DNA from 4 places in the Streptomyces sp. NPDC107562 genome. Region 1 is predicted to be linked to each of the others. Evidence: riboswitches for the same ligand, from Rfam matches in the RefSeq annotation. Region 1 holds a riboswitch; each other region holds the start of a gene.
The links. A riboswitch is a leader RNA that binds a small molecule or an ion and turns the genes downstream of it on or off. The one in region 1 is predicted to bind cobalamin.

Region 1 (5,209 bases):
GGTCCGCCAGCGCGGCGATGTCCAGCGCGGCCAGCGCCAGGTCCACCCGCGCCCGCACCTCGGAGTCCGCGAGCCCCAGGTTGAGCGGCCCGAAGGACACGTCCTGCGCCACCGAGGCGGCGAAGAGCTGGTCGTCCGGATCCTGCACCACCAGCTGGACGGTGGTCCGCAACCGGGTCAGCCCCTTGCGGTCGTACGACACCGTGCCGCCGTCCACCGTCAACTCCCCGGCCCGCGGCCGAAGTCCCCCGCTGAGCAGCCGCATCAGCGTGGTCTTGCCGCTGCCGTTGCGCCCGAGCAGCGCCAGCGCGCGCCCCTCGCGCACCTCGAAGTCGAGGCCGGTGAGCACGGCCGGGCCGTCCTCGTAGGCGAACGACACGTCGCGCAGGGCGACCAGGGGGGCGGCCTCGCTCATGACAGCGGCCTTTCGAGTACGAAGGTGAGGGCGGTCAGCGCCCCGAGCAGCGCGACGCTCACGACCGTGAACGGCACGGAGACGCGGGCCTCGGGCACCAGGACGCGCAGGGTGCCGTCGTAACCGCGCCCGGCGAGCCCGGCCTGCAGGCGACTCGCCCGGTCGAACGCGCGCACGAAGGCCGTGGCGCCCAGCCCGGCCAGCGACCGCCACTGGGCGGCGCGCGTGGTGTGCCCGAGCCGCGCCGCCTGCGCCTCGCGGATCCGGCGCACCGAGTCGAGGAGCAGAAAGCTCATGCGGTACGTCACCAGCGCCACGTCCACCACGGGCGCGGGCACGCCGGCCCGCACCAGGCGGGGCAACAGGTCGGACATCGGGGTGGTGAACGCGAACAGCAGCACGCCGAGTGAGGCCGCCGAGGTCCGCAGCAGCAACTCCCCGGCACGGACCGCGCCGCCGCCCGCGAGACCGACGAACCCGCCCGGCCCCCCGACCCGCACCAGCAACGGCAGCGCGCCGGTGACGCAGAAGCCCAGCGGCACGCGGTACGCGAGCCACAGCCGCCGCCACGGCACGCCCGCCGGCCCGAGCAGCACGGCCAGCGCCGTCACCAGCACCAGCGCCGCTCCTGGCCAGGGCGGCAGCGAGATCGCCAGCACCGTGAGGCCCAGCCCGAGCACGGCCTTGTCCAGGGGGTGGCGGCGGCGCCAGCGACTGCTGTGCGCCGCCGCGTCGATCGGCAGCACGAGGCTCAGGCCCCTTCGGCCCCGTCGACACCGTCGGCCCCGGACACCCGCGCCGCGCCCTGCCGCTCCGTGGCCCGGGCCTCACCCTGGCGACGGCCCCTCCGGACCCCGAAGTAGTACGCGAGCGCGCCCGCGCCGACCGCTGCCTGGAGGGCGAACAGCCCCGACTCGATCTCACCGGACGGCGGCTCGTACAGCGGAGCGAACCAGGGCTCGTAGTCCGGGTCCAGCTCGGTGATCGCCGTCTCCGCCTCGGCGTCGGCGCCGGTGAACGGCTCCTCCTTGTGGTCGCCGAGGCCGAGCACCAGCGGAAGCACCGCGAGGGCGACGACCGCGAGCAGCAGCAGGAGGTTGGTCCTCGTGTGGCGCTTCATCGGGCCACCGCCTTCGCGTCGGCGTTCTCGCCGCGGGTCCCCTTGGTGAGCAGCACGCCCAGCCGGGTCAGTTCCCCCTTGCTGGACTGCACGAGCAGTCGCATCACCAGCACCGTCAGCAGCCCCTCGCTCACCGCGAGCGGGATCTGCGTGACCGCGAAGATGGAGCCGAACTTGCCGAGCGCGCCGAGGAATCCGCTGCTCGGGTCGGGAAAGGCGAGCGCCAGCTGGACGCTGGTGACGCAGTACGTGGACAGGTCGGCGACGAACGCGCCGAAGAACACGGCGACCATCAGCGGCACGTCGTAGCGCCGCAGCAGCCGGTAGACGCCGTACCCGGCCCAGGGGCCGACGATCGCCATCGAGAAGACGTTGGCGCCGAGCGTGGTCAGTCCGCCGTGCGCCAGCAACAGCGCCTGGAACAACAGGGTGATGGTGCCCAGCACCGCCATGACCGGCGGCCGGAACAGGATGGCGCCCAGTCCCGTGCCGGTGGGATGCGAGCAACTTCCGGTCACGGACGGCAGTTTCAGGGCCGACAGGACGAACGTGAAGGCGCCCGAGGCGCCGAGCAGCAGGGTGCTCTCGGGATGTTCCCTGACCTCACGGGTGAGGGAACGGACTCCGTGGACGACGAACGGCGCGGACGCGGCACCCCAGGCGATCGCGTGCGCCGGAGGCAGAAAACCCTCGGCTATGTGCATGGCTTCAGCAGACCCTCTCCAGCACCTCGTGGATGGTGTACAACGTGCCTCGGCCGGTCTCCTGGCTGACGGGTGACACCGCCCGTGCTCCGCCTTCCCGGGTCACTAGGACCCAGTGGCTGCCCCTGAGGGCCGGAGCCGGACTTCCCGATCACAGTGGCGAGGGCCGCACCGGTATCGCACCGGATTTCCCGTTCACCAAGGCGTGGCGACAGTAGTGCGCCCGCGGGGGTGGTGACAAGCGGCGCATCGGGGGCGCGAAGGCGCTGGTCACGCGGCGCGCCGAGGCGGCGCGCGGGGCCGGCGCCGCTGGTCGACGCCGGGTTCGGGGCCGGGTTCGGGGCCGGTTCGGGGCCGCTCCCCGAAGGTGGCCCGATAAAGGGCGCGCCGAACGGCTGGACAGCAACGGCGTGGGGAAATAAGTGAGTTGAGAGGCAGTTCGCCGACCGGGGGGCACGCCGAACCGGGGTCCCGGTGGCGCCGGCACCGGAACCGGGAGCCGGTGACTCCGGCACCGACGGCTGCACGGGGAACCACTCACACCAGGGGGAGAGCACGATGGAAGAACCGACCTACACCACACCCTTCGCACCACCGCCACGGCCGCCCGAGCCGCCCCGCGTCCACCACCACGACCCGCTGGCCGCCGCCCTCGGCAACGCCTCCCTGCTCGGCGTCGGCTACTGGCTGCTCGGACGCCGCGGACTCGCCGTACTGTCCCTGCTGGGCACGGTCGTCCTCGTCTCGCTGCTCGCCGCCACCGCCGCGTGGGGCTACGAGATCGCCGCGCTGGTGTGGTGGGTCGCGCTCGTGGCCCACGGTTGGTTCCTCGCGAGCCGCGGCGTCCCGCGCGCCGCGTCCCGTAGGCAGCGCCTGATCGCGCTCTGCGTCACCGTGCCGGTGCTGCTGGCGGTGGGACTCCTGCGGTACGACGCCCTGCGCATCGGACAGGACGTCACCGAGGCCCGCGACAAGGGCGACTGCGCCGCGGTGTTCCGGGCCCAGGACGAGGTGTGGGCCGGGCACCGCGTGGCCGGCGCCCCGGTCAGCGCCCGGGGTGACGAGGTGGTCGAGGACTGCCGGAACCTGGGAACGGCCGAGGTGCTGCTGGACAGAGGCCTGGGCAACGACACCGAGGCACTGGAGCGGGGCTTCGGCATCCTCACCTCCGTGCTCCGCGAACCCGGCAACGAGCGGACCGTCGGCACGGTCCTCGACGGCTTCCTCGACGGACTGCCCACGGACGACGCCTGCGGGACCGTCGGCGTCACCGACTGGCTCCGCGACCGCGAGGCGACCCGCGACCAGCTCGACCGGTCCGCGTCCACCGCGGACCGCGTGGCGCCCGCCGCGCTCGTCGCCTGCGGTGACACCCTCATGCAGGGCGACGACTGGCAGGCCGCAAGGGCGCACTACAGGCAGCTGCTCGACGAGTATCCCGACGACGGTCTGCAGAGCCGGGCCCGCACCGGCGTCACCAAGGCCACGCAGGCCATCGAGCTGGACAACGTCCGCTCCCTGCTGTCCGGCACGCAGGACGAACAACCCGAGTACTGCTCCCAGCCGGCCAAGTACAGCGCCGCCAAGCCCCTGGGCAAGGGCACCAACCGGGCGATGTACTTCGGCAACACCGAGTACACCAAGCAGCTCCCCGGCAACTGGAAGGCCACCGACGCCGCGCGCGCGGCGGCGATCGTGTGCGTGGGCGAGGAGGACTTCGGGACGTCCGTCCAGACGTGCCCGTACCAGAGCCAGCGGTCCGGCACCATCACGTACGTGACCTTCCACCGGATCGCGATCCCGGTACGGGTCTACGAGGTGCGCACCGGCAAGCTCGTCTCCCGGCGCACGGTCCAGATCAGCGGATCCAGCTGCCCCGCGGTCCTGTCGTACCTGACCTGGGGCGACGAAGACAACCCACCGAGGAACCGGTACGTCGACGACTCCGCGTCCGACGTGCGCAACGCATTCAGGCCGCTGACCCACCGCTGACCGGCCGGCGGCGTGGGGGACTGACCCGGGCGGGTGGTCCACGCCCACGCCGCCGCGGCTGACCCTCACCTTCGCGACGACGTCGGCAGGCCGCTGACCAACTGCTGACCGGCCGGCGGCGAGGGGGTCGAGCCCCGGGAGGGTCCACACCCCGCCGCCGCGGCCGACCCACACCCTCGCGACGACATCGGCCGGCTCTTCGCGATGTTCCGCACGGCCGCGGCCGACATCGACTCGGCGGTGCCGCACAGCGCCTGCCTCGACCGCTCCGCACCCCGCACGGACAGGCGGGCGAGCGTACGCACCGGTGCGGGAGCACCGCAGGGTCCCGCGGGTCACCCACCTGATGCGGACCGACCCGTACCTCGCAGGGATCCAAGATCATCGAGCGTGAGGGAGGCCAGGGTCTTCCGTTTCGACAAGTGGAGGCGTAGGTTCCGGGTACCCCGCGCGGCACCCTCACAGGTGCGGGCCCGCCAGTTCCGGACGGCGGGCCGCGCGGGGGCCAGAGCCACACGGTCGCGCAGGCCGTCGGTGGACGAGACGGCCGCGCACACGGGTGACGGTCGATCAGCCTCCACGCAGGGGTGGCGCATGCGGGCCGGCCATGGGCCGAGCGCGGCGGAGCGGACCGCTCCTGCCAGCGGCGATGCCGAGGCGGCTGCTGCATCGGGAGTACCGGCCGGCCGGCCCGCGCCCATCCGTGGCCGACGGAGCCTCAGAACCCCTGGATGGCCTTCCCGATGAGCGCCGCGCGAGAAGTCGATCTAGCCTCCGATGAGAGCGCTGAGTGGATCTTCGAGTGGCGCTCCCTGTCCGGCCCAAGGAGGAGATATGCGCAGGTTTCACAAGGCCGCTGTCGCGACCGTCATCATAAGCAGTGTGGGTTTCATGGGTATCGGCACCGCCACTGCCGTGGAAGCGCAAGGCCCGCACGGCGGCGGATGCAGATCCCATGACTTGAACATCGACATCCTG
Region 2 (5,209 bases), on a different contig from region 1:
CAGCACCATCGTGCCCGCCCGCTGGGCGAGCGCGCGGGCGATCAGCACCCGCTGCTTCTCACCGCCCGACAGCCGGGCGAAGGGGGCTTGTGCCAGGCCCGCGGCGTCGAGTTCGGTCAGCGCGGCCATCACGACGGCGCGGTCACCGGCGTCGTCGCCCTCGAAGGCCCGCTTGTGCGGGGTGCGTCCCATGGCCACCACGTCGTACACCGAGAGCTCGAACTCCCCGGCCGCCTCCTGCAGGACGGCCGCGAGTCGTCGCGCGAGGCTCTTGCCGGGCATCCGCCGGACGTCCTCGCCGTCCAGCAGCACCTGCCCCGAGGTGGGGCGCAGGGCCCGGTAGACCGTGCGCAACAAAGTGGACTTCCCGGCGCCGTTGGGGCCCACGAGACCCACCACCTCGCGCGGCGCCACGTCCAGCGACGCCCGGTCCACCAGTGCCCGGCCGTCGACGACGACAGAGACGTCCCGCACGGCCAGCGCGCCGGGCGACGCCGCGGCCGGGGTGGCGGGCTTGGTCGTGAGCGTCCTCGTCATGCCGTCCTCCGACGCATCAGCCACAGGAAGAAGGGGCCGCCGACCAGGGCGGTGAGGATGCCCACGGGGATCTCCTCCGGGTTCATCACGGTGCGTGCCACCAGATCGGCGGCGATCAGGAAGGCCGCGCCGAGCAGTGCCGCGGCGGGCAGCGCGCGGCGGTGGTCGGCGCCGACGAGCAGCCGTACGACATGGGGCATGATCAGTCCGACGAATCCGATCTGGCCGCTGACCGCGACGATCGTGCCGATCATCACGGCGACCAGGGTGAACAGCGCCGCGCGGAAGCGGTGGACGTCCAGGCCGAGCGCGACGGCCGCCTCCTCCCCCGCGAGCAGCAGGTTGAGGGACCGGCAGACGCCCAGCAGGACGGCCGTGCCGAGCAGGACGGCGCCGACGGGGATCCACACCACCGTCCAGGTGGTGCCGGCGAGACCGCCGAGCATCCAGCGCAGCGCCGACTGCGTCTTGTGCGGATCGCTGGAGGTCACCACCAGGAAACTGGCGAGCGCGGAGAGGACCTCTGCTGTCGCCACGCCCGCCAGCACCAGCCGCACGGTCGTCATCCGCCCGCCGGACCGGGCCAGGAAGTAGACGGCGACGAGTGCGGCCAGCGCGCCGAGGAACGCGGCGACCGGCAGCGAGAACACGCCGAACAGGGTGAGGTGGAAGACCACGACCAGCACCGCGCCGACGGAGGCGCCCGACGAGACACCGAGCAGCATCGGGTCGGCGAGCGGGTTGCGCACCAGCGCCTGGAGCGCCGTGCCGCACACCGCGAGGCCCGCGCCCACGACGCCGGCGAGCAGGACCCTGGGCAGCCGCACGTCGACGACGATCGTCTCGCGGACCGGGGTCCAGGTGGGGTCGGCCAGGGCGGGATGCACCCGGTTGAGCAGGATGCCCCAGACCTGGTCGGCCGGGACGCCGACGGATCCGGCGGCGATCCCGAAGGTGGCCGCGAGCACCACCAGCGCGGCCAGCAGCACCAGGACGAGGGGGTAGGGAAGCCTGGCGCCGCGCCGGACGGGGTCCGCCCCGAGGGGCCTTCGCGTGCCGGCCTGCGCGCTACCGCCCGTGGCGTCGGTCTCGGTCGTCGCGCCGCTCACTCGAAGCGGTCCGGGTGGAGCTGGCGGGCCAGGGAGTCCACGCCGGCCGGCACCCGCACGCCGAGCACGGTGGACGACAGCGGCAGTACCGCGAACCGCTTGTTCCTGATGGCGGGTACGTCCTTCAGCGCCGGGTTGGCCAGCAGGAACTCCTTCTTGTCCGCGACCGGCTGATCGCCGTAGTCGTAGATCACGACGACCTCGGGCGCCCGCTCGGCGACCTGCTCGAACGACACGTCGCCGAACGCCTTGTCGAGGTCGGCGAAGACGTTCACCCCGCCCGCGCGTTCGATCATCTCGTTGCCGATGCCGGCGCCGCCCGCGGTGAAGGCGGTCTTGTCGCCGCTGTCGTAGACGAAGAGCTCGACCGGGGTGACTCCGGCGAGTTCGTCCTCGACCGTGTCCAGGGTGGTGTGGAGCTTCTTCAGCTCCGCCTCCGCGCGGTCCGGCACCCCGAAGATCCTGGCCACGTTGCGGATCTCCTGGTCCATCGTGGTCATGGTGACGGGTCCGGACGGGCATTCCTCCACGTTCAGGTAGGAGTTGATGCCCGCCTTGGACAAGGCGTCACGGCTGCGGCCCTCCTTCTCGTCGAAGGTGCTGGCGAACCCGCCGTAGGCGAAGTCGGGTTCGGCGGCCAGCAGCGTCTCGAACGAGGGGTACTCCTCCGCGACGACCTCGATGCCGTCGTAGGCGTCCTGGTACTCGGGGAGGATCCTGTCGTCGAGGTAGGCCGTGCCCACCATCGACTTCTCCAGACCGAGCGCCAGCATGACCTCGGTGGCGTGCTGGTTCAGCGACACGGCCCGCCGCGGGGGCCGTTGATACGTCGTCTCCACCCCGCAGTTGGACAGCGTGACCGGGAAGCCCTTGGCCACGGTGCTCGCCGGGGCGGCGTCGTCCTTGGTGGCGCCGCCACCGCAGCCGGACATCAGCAGGGCCGCGGCGGCGGTGGCCGACAGCAGGGACAGCGGGCGCTTGCCCATCATGGAGGGTCCTCTCACCGGAGGGGGAACGTGGAACACGGAACAGGCAGGACGGCGGACCAGGTCCGGAAAGGGGCCGGGAACGGCGGACGGACGACCGCGAACGGTGCAGCCGGAGTGAGGGGTGGGCGCGGGCGGTCAGGCCGCCGGGCCGGGAGCCGGCGTCGCCCCGGACCGGGCGGGCCCGGGCGGCGTGAAGACGTGGAGCTCCAGGATGTCCGGCAGTGCCACGAGGCCGGGGCCCCCCGCGCGCACCCAGGCGGCGACGTCCTCCGTCGCGGCCGGGTCGTTGACCAGGCCGAACCAGACCGGCCGGCCACCGGCGGCGCGCCCCTCGGACGAGGGCCGCACGACGACCACGTTCGCCTGGTCGCACACGTCGAGGCAGTCGGTGACGAGGACGGGGGCGTCCTCGGCGAGCCGCGCGGTCTGCGCCGCGTGGTCCACCCCGGTCACCTTGGGGCTGCCGCAGCAGCAGTCACGGCACACGACGACCCGGCACGGCACCGACCCGTCCGGTGACGTCTCGACAGGCATCACGACATACCCTCCTCCCCGGGGAAATCCGCCCCGGTCACGTCGAGGAGGCGACCGCGTGAGTCTCCTGGCTCTCGGGTCAGTGCTCGTCCCGGCCTTCCCACCCGCATCCGGGCAGTGGTTCGTTCGGGATCCGCTCGCCGATCACAGTGGCGGGACCGCGCCGGATTCACACCGGCTTCCTCGTTCCGCCGTCGCCTTTTCGCGGGACATCATGTCAGACGGGCCAGTCATCTCATACGCCGGCGGCGGCGCCGGGCAGGGTGAGGTGGTGCACACGACCGGCGGGCGGCATGCGCAACGCGCCGCCCCGTCGCATCGACCGGGCGGCGCGTTGCGCGCTGTTGGGGGGAGCCGGGGTCAGCTGACCGGCGGCATCTCGCTGGGTCGTGAGTCGAGGCCCGCGCGGCGGTTGACCCAGGAACCGCGCGTGAAGTCGGGGACGGCGACCGGACGGCCGCCCGCCGCGAGGGACTTGACGCTGAGCGGCACCGGGGAGCACCAGGCGGCGGCGTCGTACACGTCCATGTCGGGGACGAGTCCGGCGCGCATCTGCTGGACGGTGCGCCACTGCAGGACGTAGTCCATGCCGCCGTGCCCGCCGTTGTTGGCGGCGTCGTCACCGATCTTCTGCCAGAGCCAGTGGTCGAACTCCTTGAGGTACGCGTCGAACGACCGCCAGGTGTGGCCGCTGTGATCGGGCTCCACGTAGATGCGGCCGCCGCCGGCGGAGGTGACTCCGGCGTAGTCCTCGAAGATGCCGCGGCTGCCGGCCAGCGAGTTGATACGGCTGTACGGGCGCGGCGAGCTGACCTCGTGCTCAGCGCGGACGACCCGGCCCTGCGCGGTGTCGATCAGGCAGGTGACCAGGTCACCGTTGATGTAGGTCTCCTTCCAGCTCGGGTGGGAACGCGGCACGAAGCGGGCGCGGTAGTCGGCGAGGCCCTTGGGCTCGGTGGCGGTGGCGCGCAACGTCGTGAAGCGGTCGCCGCGGTTGATGTCCATCGCGGCGGCGATCGGGGCGAGTCCGTGCATGGCGTAGAAGGACGCGGTGCTGCGGGTGTGCCACAGCCGCCGCCAGGAGTCGGTGTAGTACGTGTCGGAGAAGAGCAGCTCGCGCAGGTCGTGCAGATAGCCGCCGTGGCCGTTGGTGACGTCGCCGAAGAGGCCGTCGTGGGCCATCTTGAGCATCGCCAGCTCGTTGCGGCCGTAGCTGCAGTTCTCGGACAGGAACAGGTGCCGCCGGGTCCGCTCGCTGGTGTCGACGAGGTCCCACAGCTCGCGCAGTTCGGTGGCGACGGGCAGTTCGACGATGGCGTGCCTGCCGGACAGCAGGGCGGCGCGGCCCTGCTCGTAGTGGAACTCCCACGGGGTGGCGACGTAGACGAGGTCGATGTCCTCACGGCGCAGCATGCGGGCGTAGGCGTCGGCGGAGCCGCCGTACTCGGCGGGGCGGGGCCGTCCCTCGGCGACCAGTTTGTCGGCGGTTCGTCGGGCGCGCTCGGGGCGGATGTCGCACACGGCGGTCACCGTGCACCCGGGGACGGCGGCCCATCCCGAGGCCATGCCGTTGCCCCGGTTGCCGAGGCCGATCAGGGCGACGCGGACCGTGCGGTACGGGTCGAAGGGGACGTTGACCATCGACTTCTGGCCGTGCCGCCGCACCGGAGGGGCGTCGGTGGCAGAAGTGGCGGGGGCGGCGCCCGGCGCGGCGGCGGCCGTGGTGCCGAGCCCCGCGACGACGGCGCCGGAGGCCAGGGCCCCGCCCATGAGAGTACGGCGTGAGACAGCAGGGATTTCATGCATGACGCTGAACGCTCCCTTGTGGGTGGCCGACAGCTCTTGTTGCCGAACGACTTTGGCGAGCGGACGACGGAGTGTCAATAGGTGCTCGAAGAGAGGCTGTTGCGAGCAGAAATGAGCATCCAGCGGTCACGGGGGTGAGGGTGGAGCCGATCAGGCCTGCGGCGAGGCCTGCTGCTCCGCCTCGCCGAAGCGGGCCAGGGCGAGGGCGCCCGCGATGGAGGCGGCGAAACCGGC
Region 3 (5,209 bases), on a different contig from region 1:
CGGTGAGCCGGGGCTCGGTGGGCAGCGGTCGGCCGGGCGGCGCCTTCAGCGCCGCGTCACTGGCGAACCGGCCGGCGGCCACCGCTGCGGCCCCGGCCACCGTCACGGCGGTGACGGCAGCGGCCGTAGCTCTGACAGTGCGCACGCGTCCAGTGTCCTGTCCCGCCCGTCCGGCGGCCAGCGGAACGGCGGGACGGGGTGAGGCGACGTGGCGCACGCAAGGGAGCGCCCCGGGTGGTACGGGCGAGCGCCCCGGGTTCCGTCAGCCGCGCTGACCGTATGCCCGCAGCCGCGCGGTCGCTTCCGCCAGCTGCTCCTGGGACAGCAGGGACGGCGTGCGGCCCGGCACGGCGGACGCCGTCAGCCACAGGCGGCACATCCATTCCAGCTGGGCCGTGCGGTCGTAGGCCTGGGCGAGGGAGGCGCCGTAGGTGACGGTGCCGTGGTTCTGGAGGAGGCAGCCGGAGCGGCCGGCCAGCGCGCGGAGCATGTTCTCGGCCAACTCGTCCGTGCCGTAGGTCGCGTAGGGGGCGACGCGGACGGGGCCGCCGAGCGCGCCGGCCATGTAGTGGATCACCGGGAGTTCGGGGACGAGGGTGGAGACGGCGGTGGCGTGCACGGCGTGGGTGTGGACGACGGCGCGGGCGTCGGTGGTGCGGTGGACGGCGAGGTGCAGGGGCAGTTCGCTGGTCGGTACGAGGGTCCCGCGCACCTGGCGCCCGTCGAGGTCGACGCCGGTGATGTCGTCCGGCGTGAGCCGGTCGTAGGGGACGCCCGACGGAGTGACCAGGACCGTGTTCCCCACCCGTACCGAGACGTTGCCGGAGGTGCCGACGACCAGGCCCTCGGAGACGGTCCGGCGTGCGGTGGCCACGAGCTCCTCCCAGGCCCGTGCCTCCTCGTCCGCCGCCCCGCCGCCCGGCGCCCCGGCCGGATCCTGTGCGTCGTCGGGAGCGCCCGGTGCCTCCCGCTGTTCCCACCGCTCTTCAGCCATGCCGCGATCCTGCCAGGCGGACCTTCGGCGCGTTCCGGCGCGGCCCTGTCGCGACGGCGCGCCCGCGGGCGGGGCGGCTCGCTTCGTGCGGGGTGACCAACGTCTCTTCGCGGGGGTCGCCGGCCCGGCCGGTGCGGCGCGCGGAGGGCCCCTGCCCGTGCGGGGTACGGGGCCGGCGGCGCGGCGCGAGGACCGAACCCTCCCGGCGGTACAGGCACCCCCTTTCACGGACACCCACAAGCCCCTCTCAGTTCACCTTTCGTTCACTTGGGTTACCTACGTTCGTCCAGCCAATGACCTCGAAAGATTGCCTGGGTAAATGGAAGGCATCTCGCTGATCCTCGCGATTGTGGTGGTAACCGCTCTCGCGTTCGATTTCACGAACGGTTTCCACGACACCGCGAACGCGATGGCCACCACCATCTCGACGGGTGCCCTCAGACCCAAGGTCGCGGTGGCCATGTCCGCCGTCCTGAACCTGGTCGGCGCCTTCCTCTCCGTGGAGGTCGCCAACACGATCTCCAAGGGCCTGGTCGACGAGAGCGGCATCCGTCCCGAGGTCATCTTCGCCGCACTGGTCGGCGCGATCCTGTGGAACCTGCTGACCTGGCTGGTCGGCCTGCCGTCCTCCTCGTCGCACGCCCTGATGGGCGGCCTGATCGGCGCCACCGTCGCCTCGGCCGGCGTGGGTGCCGTCCACGGCGACGCGCTGGTCACCAAGGTGCTGATCCCGGCGATCGCCGCCCCGCTGGTCGCGGGCGTCGCGGCGCTGCTGGCGACCCGGCTGACGTACCGCCTGGGCCGCAAGGCCGACGACAAGGCCTCCGCGAAGGGCTACCGCGCCGGCCAGATCGCCTCCGCGGGCCTGGTCTCGCTGGCGCACGGCACCAACGACGCGCAGAAGACGATGGGCATCATCACCCTCGCCCTGGTCGCGGGCGGCACCCTCGCCCCCGACTCCGACCCGCCCCTGTGGGTCATCCTCTCCGCGGGTCTCGCCATCGCGCTCGGCACCTACCTCGGCGGCTGGCGCATCATCCGCACCATGGGCAAGGGCCTGACCGACCTTCAGCCGCAGCAGGGCTTCGCCGCGCAGACCAGCGCCGCGACCGTCATCCTGGCCTCCTCCCACCTCGGTTTCTCCCTCTCCACCACGCATTCGGTCTCCGGTGCGGTGATGGGCGCGGGCCTCGGCCGCAAGGGCGGGGTGGTCCGCTGGTCCACCGCCACCCGGATGTTCGTCGCCTGGGGCCTGACCCTGCCGGCCGCCGCGCTGGTCGGCGCGATCGCCGAGTGGGTGACGGGCTTCGGCCCCTGGGGCACCGCCCTGGTCGCCGTCTTCCTGGTCGGCTCCAGCGCCGCGATCTGGAAGATCTCCCGCCGCGAGGTCGTGGACCACACGAACGTCAACGACGCGGACGGGGAACCGGCCGGCGTGGTGACGACCGCGATGGCCGCCGTGACGCCGCCCCCGGCGGGCACCCCGGCGGAGGACCTCACGGCCACGATCCCCCGGCAGGCCACGGCCTCGGAGCCGACGCCCTCTCAGGCCACGGTCTGAGCACCCTGATACCGAAGGAAGCAGCACAAGCATGAAGATCGACTGGGCGGCCCTCGGCTCCGTCTTCGGCGTCAGCCTCGTGGTCACGGTGGCTCTGGTGGGCCTGTTCACCCTCGGTGTCACCGCTCTGTCGCGGCGCGAACGGGCGGCCGCGCAGGGCGAGTCGGCGGCGCTGGCGGTGACGGGCGCCTACGCCGCCTTCGCGGCGTGCGCGGCGGCCGTGGGATACGGGATCTATCTGATCGTGGCCTGAGCACCCCGGTGTTCGACGCGCCCTGCGCGGTGCCCTCGACGGGGCTCCGGGCAGGGCGCTTCGTCGTGCGCGGGGACAGCGCGAGCGGCGGACGGGAGACCCGTGCCGCCGGTGGCGTGTGGGACTCAGCACACTTGCCCCGTCGCAGGTCAACAGCAAGTTGACGGCCGTTCCGGCCCCGTGGTGGACTTCCGGGGCCATGTACGGCGGCAGAAGAGGAAGCCCGGTGTGAATCCGGCGCGGTCCCGCCACTGTGACCGGGGAGGGAACTCCCCGGGAGCCAGGAACTCTCACCGCCGGTCTCGTCGAACCAGGGCGTGGACACCCTGAGTGAGGACATATCGCCATGCTCGGCCGCCAAGTGAGGTCCCGCACCAGGTCTCTGCCCGCCCGCACGGCCGGCTGAGCCCGTGCGTGCCGATCGCGTCTTCGCGTACGGCGCCGCCGCCGGCCTCCTCGGCGACCATGTGCTCGGCGACCCCCGCCGAGGGCATCCGGTCGCCGCGTTCGGGCGGGCCGCCGCCGCGGTGGAACGGGTGTTGTGGCGGGACCACCGCGGATGGGGCGCGCTGCACACCCTCGTGTGCGTGGGCGGCGCCGTCGCCCTGGGCACCGCGGCCCACCGGGTCGTACGGTCCTCCCCCGCCGCTTCCGTCGCGCTGACCGGCGTCGCCACCTGGGCCGTCCTCGGCGGGACCTCGCTCGCGCGGGAGGCCCGGGCCGTCGGGCGGGCCCTGGAGGCGGGGGACGTCGAGGCGGCGCGGGCCCGGCTGCCCCATCTGTGCGGCCGCGACCCGCAGGCGCTGGACGCGCCGGGGATCGCGCGGGCGGTGGTGGAGTCCGTCGCGGAGAACACGTCCGACGCCGTGGTGGGGGCGCTGGTGTGGGGGGCCGTGGGCGGGGTCCCGGGGCTGCTCGGGTTCCGGGCGGTGAACACGCTCGACGCGATGGTGGGGCACAGGTCCCCGCGCCACCGCCGCTACGGATGGGCCAGCGCACGACTCGACGATCTCGCCGGGTGGCCGGGCGCCCGGCTGACGGCGTCGCTCGCCGTGCTGGCGGGCGGCGACGCGCGAGGAGCCGTACAGGCCTGGCGCAAGGACGCCGCGCGGCATCCGAGTCCCAACGCCGGGGCCGTGGAGGCCTCGTTCGCGGGGGCGTTGGGGGTGCGGCTCGGGGGGACGTTGTCGTATGCGGGCCGGGTCGAGCACCGGCCCGTGCTGAACGGTGGGGGGCGTGCGGTGGAAGTCGGCGACATCGAGCGGGCCGTCCGGTTGTCCCGGCGGGTGGGCCGGCTGGCCCTGGGGGCCTGCGCGGCCGGAGTGTGGCTGCGGGGACGGCTGTCGAGGAGGCCGGCGTGAACGGGCGTGGGCTGCTGATCGCCGGTACCACCTCGGACGCCGGCAAGAGCGTCGTCACCGCCGGCATCTGCCGCTGGCTGGTGCGCCAGGGCGTGAAGGTGGCGCCCTTCAAGGCGCAGAACATGTCGCTCAACTCCTTCGTCACCCGCGAGGGCGCCGAGATCGGTCGGGCGCAGGCCATGCAGGCACAGGCCTGCCGGGTGGAGCCGACCGCGCTGATGAATCCCGTGCTGCTCAAGCCGGGCGGCGAGAGCAGCAGCCAGGTGGTGCTGCTCGGCAGGCCCGTCGGGGAGATGAGCGCGCGGGGCTATCACGGCGGACGGCAGCAGGCGTTGCTCGGGACCGTGCTCGACTGTCTCGCCGAGTTGCGGGGCACGTATGACGCGGTGATCTGTGAGGGGGCCGGCTCTCCGGCCGAGATCAATCTGCGGCGGACCGACATCGTCAACATGGGGATCGCCCGCAATGCCGGTCTCCCGGTGCTCGTCGTCGGCGACATCGACCGCGGCGGCGTCTTCGCCTCCTTCTTCGGGACCGTCGCGCTGCTGTCCCGTCAGGACCAGGAGCTGATCGCCGGGTTCCTCGTCAACAAGTTCCGCGGCGACGTCTCGCTCCTCGAACCCGGCATCGACATGCTGCACGGCCTCACCGGGCGGCACACCTACGGCGTCCTGCCCTTCCGGCACGGCCTCGGCATCGACGAGGAGGACGGGCTGAGGGTGTCCCTGCGGGGGGCGGTGCGCGAGTCCCGGGTGGCCGCCCCGGTCGGCGAGGACGTGCTGCGGGTGGCGGTGTGCGCCGTGCCGCTGATGTCCAACTTCACGGACGTCGACGCCCTCGCCGCCGAACCGGGTGTCGTCGTGCGGTTCGTGGACCGGCCCGAGGAGCTGGCGGACGCGGATCTGGTGGTGGTGCCCGGCACCCGGGGGACCGTGCGGGCCCTGGAGTGGCTGCGGGAGCGCGGGCTCGCGCGGGCCCTCGTGCGCAGGGCCGCCGAAGGACGTCCGATCCTCGGCATCTGCGGCGGCTTCCAGGTCCTC
Region 4 (5,209 bases), on a different contig from region 1:
CTCGCCTATCCCGGGGACACGCTCAGCCGCACCGCGTCAGCGCACCGGATCCTGGACCCGGCCGCCGGGCCGCTGATCGCCGTGCGGCTCAACATCCTGACCCGCAAGACCCTGGGTGGTCTCCAGACCGACCTGTCCGGCCGCGTCCTGAACGCCTCCGGCACCCCGGTCCCCGGCCTGTACGCGGCCGGTGAGGTCGCCGGCTTCGGCGGGGGAGGCGTCCACGGATACCGCTCGCTGGAGGGCACCTTCCTCGGCGGCTGCCTGTTCTCCGGCCGCAAGGCGGGACGCGCGGCGGCCGAGGCGACCGCGAGCTGAACCCTCTCCCGCAGGCCGGGGCGCCGCCGACGCCCCGGCCTCTTCGGCACGGCGGGATCAGGAGGCCGACAGCTCCGCCCGGACCGTGCGGGCCGCGGCCACCAGGTTCTCCAGCGACGCGCGGGTCTCGGGCCAGCCGCGGGTCTTCAGACCGCAGTCGGGGTTGACCCACAACCGTTCGGCCGGAATGGCCTTCAGGCCGGTACGCAGCAGTTCCGCGGCCTCGTCGGCGCCCGGGACGCGCGGGGAGTGGATGTCGTAGACACCCGGCCCGGCCTCGCGCGGGTAGCCGTGCGACGCCAGCTCCCGTGCCACCTGCATGCGGGAGCGGGCGGCCTCCAGGCTGATGACGTCCGCGTCGAGGTCGTCGATGGCCTGGACGATGTCGCCGAACTCGGCGTAGCACATGTGGGTGTGGATCTGGGTGTCCGGGCGTACGCCTGCGGTGGTGAGCCGGAACGCCTCCGTCGCCCAGGACAGGTAGGCGGCGTGGTCGGCCGAGCGCAGCGGCAGGGTCTCGCGCAGCGCCGGTTCGTCGACCTGGATGACCGAGGTCCCGGCCGCCTCCAGGTCGTTCACCTCGTCGCGCAGCGCGAGGGCGACCTGGCGTGCGGTGTCGCCGAGAGGCTGGTCGTCGCGGACGAAGGACCAGGCGAGCATGGTGACCGGCCCGGTCAGCATGCCCTTGACCGGGCGGCCGGTGAGGGACTGGGCGTACGTCGTCCAGCGCACCGTCATCGGCCCGGGGCGGGAGATGTCCCCGGCCAGGATCGGCGGGCGGACGTAGCGGGTGCCGTAGGACTGGACCCAGCCGTGCTGGGTGGCGAGGTAGCCGGTGAGCCGCTCGGCGAAGTACTGGACCATGTCGTTGCGTTCGGGCTCGCCGTGCACGAGGACGTCGAGGCCGGTCTTCTCCTGGAAGGCGACGACCTCCTGGATCTCGGCCCGGATGCGCTCCTCGTACCCGGCGTCGTCGATCCGGCCGGCCCGCAGGTCGGCGCGGGCGGCCCGCAGTTCGCCGGTCTGCGGGAAGGAGCCGATGGTCGTGGTCGGCAGCAGGGGCAGGCCGAGGTGGGCGCGCTGGGCGGCGGCCCGCTCGGTGTACGGCTGGGAGCGCCGGGCGTCGGCCTCGGTGACGGCGGCGGCGCGGGCGCGGACCGCCGGGTCGTGGGTGATCGGCGAGCCCGCCCGGGAGGCCAGGACGGCCCGGTTGGCGGCCAGTTCGGCGGTGATCGCGCCGGTGCCCAGGGCGAGTCCCTTGGCGAGGGTGACGATCTCGGCGGTCTTCTGCTGCGCGAACGCGAGCCAGCGCAGGATCTGCGGCTCGACGTCCCGCTCCAGACCCGTGTCGAGCGGTACGTGCAGCAGCGAGCAGGAGGCGGCCACGTCGACCCGGTCGGCGAGGCCCAGCAGGGTGCCGAGGGTGGCGAGGGACTTCTCCAGGTCGGCGGCCCAGATGTTGCGCCCGTCGACCACACCGGCGACCAGGCGCTTGCCGGGCAGTCCGCCGACGGCCGCCAGGGCGTGGAGGTTGGCCGCGCCGGCCCCGGTGAAGTCCAGCGCGAGTCCCTCGACGGGGGACTTGGCCAGGACCGGCAGGGCGTCGCCGAGCCGGTCGAAGTACGAGGCCACGAGGAGCTGGGGCCGGTCGGTGAGGGCGCCGAGTTCGCGGTAGGCCCGCTCGGCGGCGTTCAGGTCGGCCGGGGTGCGGTCCTGGGCGAGGGCGGGCTCGTCGAGCTGCACCCACTCGGCGCCCGCCGCGCGCAGGTCGGCGAGGACCTCGGCGTACACCGGCAGCAGCCGGTCCAGCAGCGTGAGCGGGGCGAAGTCCGCGGGGGCGCCCGGCGCGGGCTTGGCGAGCAGCAGGTACGTCACGGGCCCGACGAGGACCGGACGGGCCGTCAGCCCCAGCGCGCGGGCCTCCTCGAACTCCGCGACCTGCTTGGCGGCGTCGGCGGCGAAGACGGTGTCCGGGCCCAGTTCGGGCACCAGGTAGTGGTAGTTGGTGTCGAACCACTTGGTCATCTCCAGCGGCGCGACGTCCTGCGTGCCCCGCGCCATGGCGAAGTACCCGTCGAGCGCGTCGGCCGCGACGGCCTCCCGGTGCCGGTCGGGGATCGCGCCGACCATGACGGTCGTGTCGAGCACGTGGTCGTAGTACGAGAAGTCGCCGCTCGGCACCTCGTGGACGCCGGCGTCGGCGAGGCGACGCCAGGTGGCGGCGCGCAGTTCGGCGGCGGTCGACCGGAGGGCGTCGGCGGTGACGCGGCCCTTCCAGTAGCCCTCGATCGCCTTCTTCAGCTCCCGGTTGCGGCCCTGGCGGGGGTAGCCGTACACGGTGGCCCGTGCTGCCGCGGCTGCGGGCTTGGTGGTCACGGAGATCTCCTTCGCGAGATGAATCCCTGAGATCCCGGGGACGGGACGAGAGCGCGAAGGGTGACGGAACCGGACGGACCCGACCTCGCGCGGCTTGCGAGCACCGCGCGGTCGTCCGCCTGGTAGTACGCCGACCCGCCCTCGAGGTCACCGGAATGTCCGCGCGCGAGGGGTCGCGCACGGGCAGTTGGCAGGTCTTCGGACTCGCGGGCCCGCCTCGTGTCGTACGAGGCACCTACTGGCCGTCGCTTCCCGGACCCGTCTCCTCGGGCCCAGTGCGTATGACGGCGGTCGTTCCCACTCACCGCTGCGGGGCAGTCCCGGATTTCCACCGGGTTCCCTCTTACGACGTCCCGCCTGGCGGACGGGGCGAACCAGCTGCGCCGACCACCCTACGCCGCGACGGGCGCGCGAGGCGGGCAGGTCCGGCATGCGGAAGGTGAAGTCGGACACGCGGGTGCGTGCCGCCGGTGTCGGCGCCACGCACCTGGGAACCAGCCGCCGTCTTCTTCCGACTGCTGTGGAGGAGCGAGGAGGTGGCATGGAAGGACTGGACGTCGTGATGCGCGAGGTCGCCTGCCGGCACGGCCGGGTGGAGGCCGTCCGGGGCGTCGACCTCGACGTCGCGGCCGGCCGGCGGGTGGCGTTGACGGGTACCAACGGCTCGGGCAAGACCACGTTGCTGCGGGCCGTGCTCGGTCTGCACCGCCGGGCGGGCGGCCGGATCCTGGTGGGCGGCCGGGACACCCGCAGCGCGGCCGAGTGGGCGTGGCGGCGCCGGGCCTGCGCCTGGATCCCGCAGAAGCCGGCCGTCGGCCGGTTCCCGCTGCTGGCGGGGGAGTTGCTGGACAGCGGCGGCGCGCGGGACGAGGCCGTCGAGGCGGCGGCGAAGCTGGGCGTCGGGCAGCTCGTCGGACGGCCGGTGCACACCCTGTCCGGCGGCCAGTTGCAGCGGATGTACCTGGCGCGGGCGGTCGGCTGTGTCGCCGCGGGCGCCGGGGTGCTGCTGGCCGACGAACCCACCGCCGCGCTGGACTTCGCCGGGCAGGAGGAGGCGGCCGATGTCCTGCTGTCCCTGCCCGTGACCGTCCTGGTCGTCACCCACGACCGGGCCCTGGCCGACCGCTGCGACCAGGTGCTGGAGATGGCCGCCGGCCGGCTGCGGGAGGTGCGGTGAACGCCCAGGCCGCCGCCGACGTCGGCCAGTTGCTGCAACTCGTCCCGGTCCAGCGTGCGGGGACCGCCCTGCTGCTGGCCGCCGTGGGCCTGCCCGTGATCGGCGTCGTGATCGTCGGTCTGGACATCATGCCGGTGCGGTTCGCGATGATGCACGTGGCGCTCCTCGGCATCGCGGTGGGCCTGCTGACCGGCCTCGACCCGATGCTGTGCGCGCTGCTCGCCTGCGCTCTCGCCGGCGCCGGGGTCGCCCCGCTGGCCCGCACCCCGGACGGGCTGTCGGGGGCGATGGGCCTGCTCATGAGCCTGGCGATCGCGGCGGCGCTGCTCGTGCTCGCGGTGTCCGGGGTCAACGCGGCCGGCGCGTTCGCCCTGTTGTGGGGTTCGATCCTGTCCGTGGGCACCGCCGACCTGTGGGTGCTCGGCGCCCTGGCGGTCGCCGTCCCGGCCCTGTTCTGGTGGCGGCGCCGCGACCTCGCCCTGCTGCTGTACGACCGCGAACTCGCCCTGTCCTCCGGCGTACGGATCGAGCGGCTCACCCTGGTGCTCCTCGTCCTGGTCGCGGTGGCCGTCGCGGGAGCCATCAAGCTCACCGGCGCGCTGCTCGTCGACGCCCTCACGCTGCTGCCGGCGCTCGCGGCCCGCCGCCTCGGCACGTCCCTGAAGTCCATCACCGCCTGGGCGGTCGGCATCGGAGTCGCCGTGAACCTGACCGGGTTCCTCCTCGCGCTCCGCTTCGACTGGCCGCCCGGGCCCGTCCTCGTCCTCACCGCCGGCGTGGTCGTCCTCGCCGTCCATCTCCTACCCGAACGGAGAACCAGCTCATGGCGCGCACCCGCGTCCCCAACACTTCCCTCCTCGCACTGACCCTCACCGCGGGGCTCGCCCTGACCACGACCGGGTGCGGGGGCGGGAACGAGCCGTCGTCGTCCTCGTCGTCCGGTGCCAAGAACTCCTCGCCGGTCGTCGTCGCCACCACCACCTGGGAGGGCGCACTCGCCAAGGCCGCCGGCGCCGAGGACGTCGAGGTCATCGTCCCGCAGTCGGTGCAGCACGCCCCGGACTACGACCCCAAGCCCTCCGACCTCGCGGCGGTGGCGGGCGCCGACTACGTGCTCTACGCGCCCTTCGAGCCGTACGCCGCGAAGATCAAGGAAGCGGCCGGCTCCGACGCCGAGCTGGTCGAGGTCGCCCTCGACAACGACGCGGACAAGGCGAAGGCCGAAGTCGCCAGGCTGGCGGAGCTGTTCGGCACCGAGGACGCCGCCGCGCGGTGGACCGCCTCCTTCGACTCCGAGTACGCGGCGCTGCACAAGGGCCTGAAGGCCAAGTGGCCGCG

Region 2: it holds a riboswitch for cobalamin, as region 1 does, so the genes downstream of both, ACZ7LV_RS18920 ((2Fe-2S) ferredoxin domain-containing protein) here and ACZ7LV_RS24850 (energy-coupling factor ABC transporter permease) in region 1, are expected to answer to the same signal.
Region 3: it holds a riboswitch for cobalamin, as region 1 does, so the genes downstream of both, ACZ7LV_RS06105 (cobalamin biosynthesis protein) here and ACZ7LV_RS24850 (energy-coupling factor ABC transporter permease) in region 1, are expected to answer to the same signal.
Region 4: it holds a riboswitch for cobalamin, as region 1 does, so the genes downstream of both, metE (5-methyltetrahydropteroyltriglutamate--homocysteine S-methyltransferase) here and ACZ7LV_RS24850 (energy-coupling factor ABC transporter permease) in region 1, are expected to answer to the same signal.

Annotation. Positions count from the first base shown of each region.
Region 1 is NZ_JBVKBE010000009.1:226,249-231,457, forward strand. Features, by position in the region: gene ACZ7LV_RS24835 (ATP-binding cassette domain-containing protein) at 1-415, opposite strand, end outside; gene cbiQ (cobalt ECF transporter T component CbiQ) at 412-1,161, opposite strand; gene ACZ7LV_RS24845 (energy-coupling factor ABC transporter substrate-binding protein) at 1,167-1,535, opposite strand; gene ACZ7LV_RS24850 (energy-coupling factor ABC transporter permease) at 1,532-2,239, opposite strand; cobalamin riboswitch at 2,274-2,457, opposite strand; gene ACZ7LV_RS24855 (tetratricopeptide repeat protein) at 2,798-4,231, shown strand; gene ACZ7LV_RS24860 (hypothetical protein) at 5,066-5,209, shown strand, end outside.
Region 2 is NZ_JBVKBE010000006.1:88,320-93,528, forward strand. Features, by position in the region: gene ACZ7LV_RS18905 (ABC transporter ATP-binding protein) at 1-537, opposite strand, end outside; gene ACZ7LV_RS18910 (FecCD family ABC transporter permease) at 534-1,646, opposite strand; gene ACZ7LV_RS18915 (ABC transporter substrate-binding protein) at 1,643-2,635, opposite strand; gene ACZ7LV_RS18920 ((2Fe-2S) ferredoxin domain-containing protein) at 2,771-3,169, opposite strand; cobalamin riboswitch at 3,215-3,409, opposite strand; gene ACZ7LV_RS18925 (Gfo/Idh/MocA family protein) at 3,530-4,975, opposite strand; gene ACZ7LV_RS18930 (DMT family protein) at 5,126-5,209, opposite strand, start outside.
Region 3 is NZ_JBVKBE010000002.1:54,448-59,656, forward strand. Features, by position in the region: gene ACZ7LV_RS06085 (alpha/beta hydrolase family protein) at 1-145, opposite strand, end outside; gene ACZ7LV_RS06090 (class II aldolase/adducin family protein) at 263-994, opposite strand; gene ACZ7LV_RS06095 (inorganic phosphate transporter) at 1,314-2,555, shown strand; gene ACZ7LV_RS06100 (hypothetical protein) at 2,587-2,808, shown strand; cobalamin riboswitch at 2,976-3,117, shown strand; gene ACZ7LV_RS06105 (cobalamin biosynthesis protein) at 3,219-4,169, shown strand; gene ACZ7LV_RS06110 (cobyric acid synthase) at 4,166-5,209, shown strand, end outside.
Region 4 is NZ_JBVKBE010000006.1:81,179-86,387, reverse strand. Features, by position in the region: gene ACZ7LV_RS18900 (FAD-binding dehydrogenase) at 1-318, shown strand, start outside; gene metE (5-methyltetrahydropteroyltriglutamate--homocysteine S-methyltransferase) at 376-2,694, opposite strand; cobalamin riboswitch at 2,867-3,088, opposite strand; gene ACZ7LV_RS18890 (metal ABC transporter ATP-binding protein) at 3,236-3,871, shown strand; gene ACZ7LV_RS18885 (metal ABC transporter permease) at 3,868-4,737, shown strand; gene ACZ7LV_RS18880 (metal ABC transporter solute-binding protein, Zn/Mn family) at 4,695-5,209, shown strand, end outside.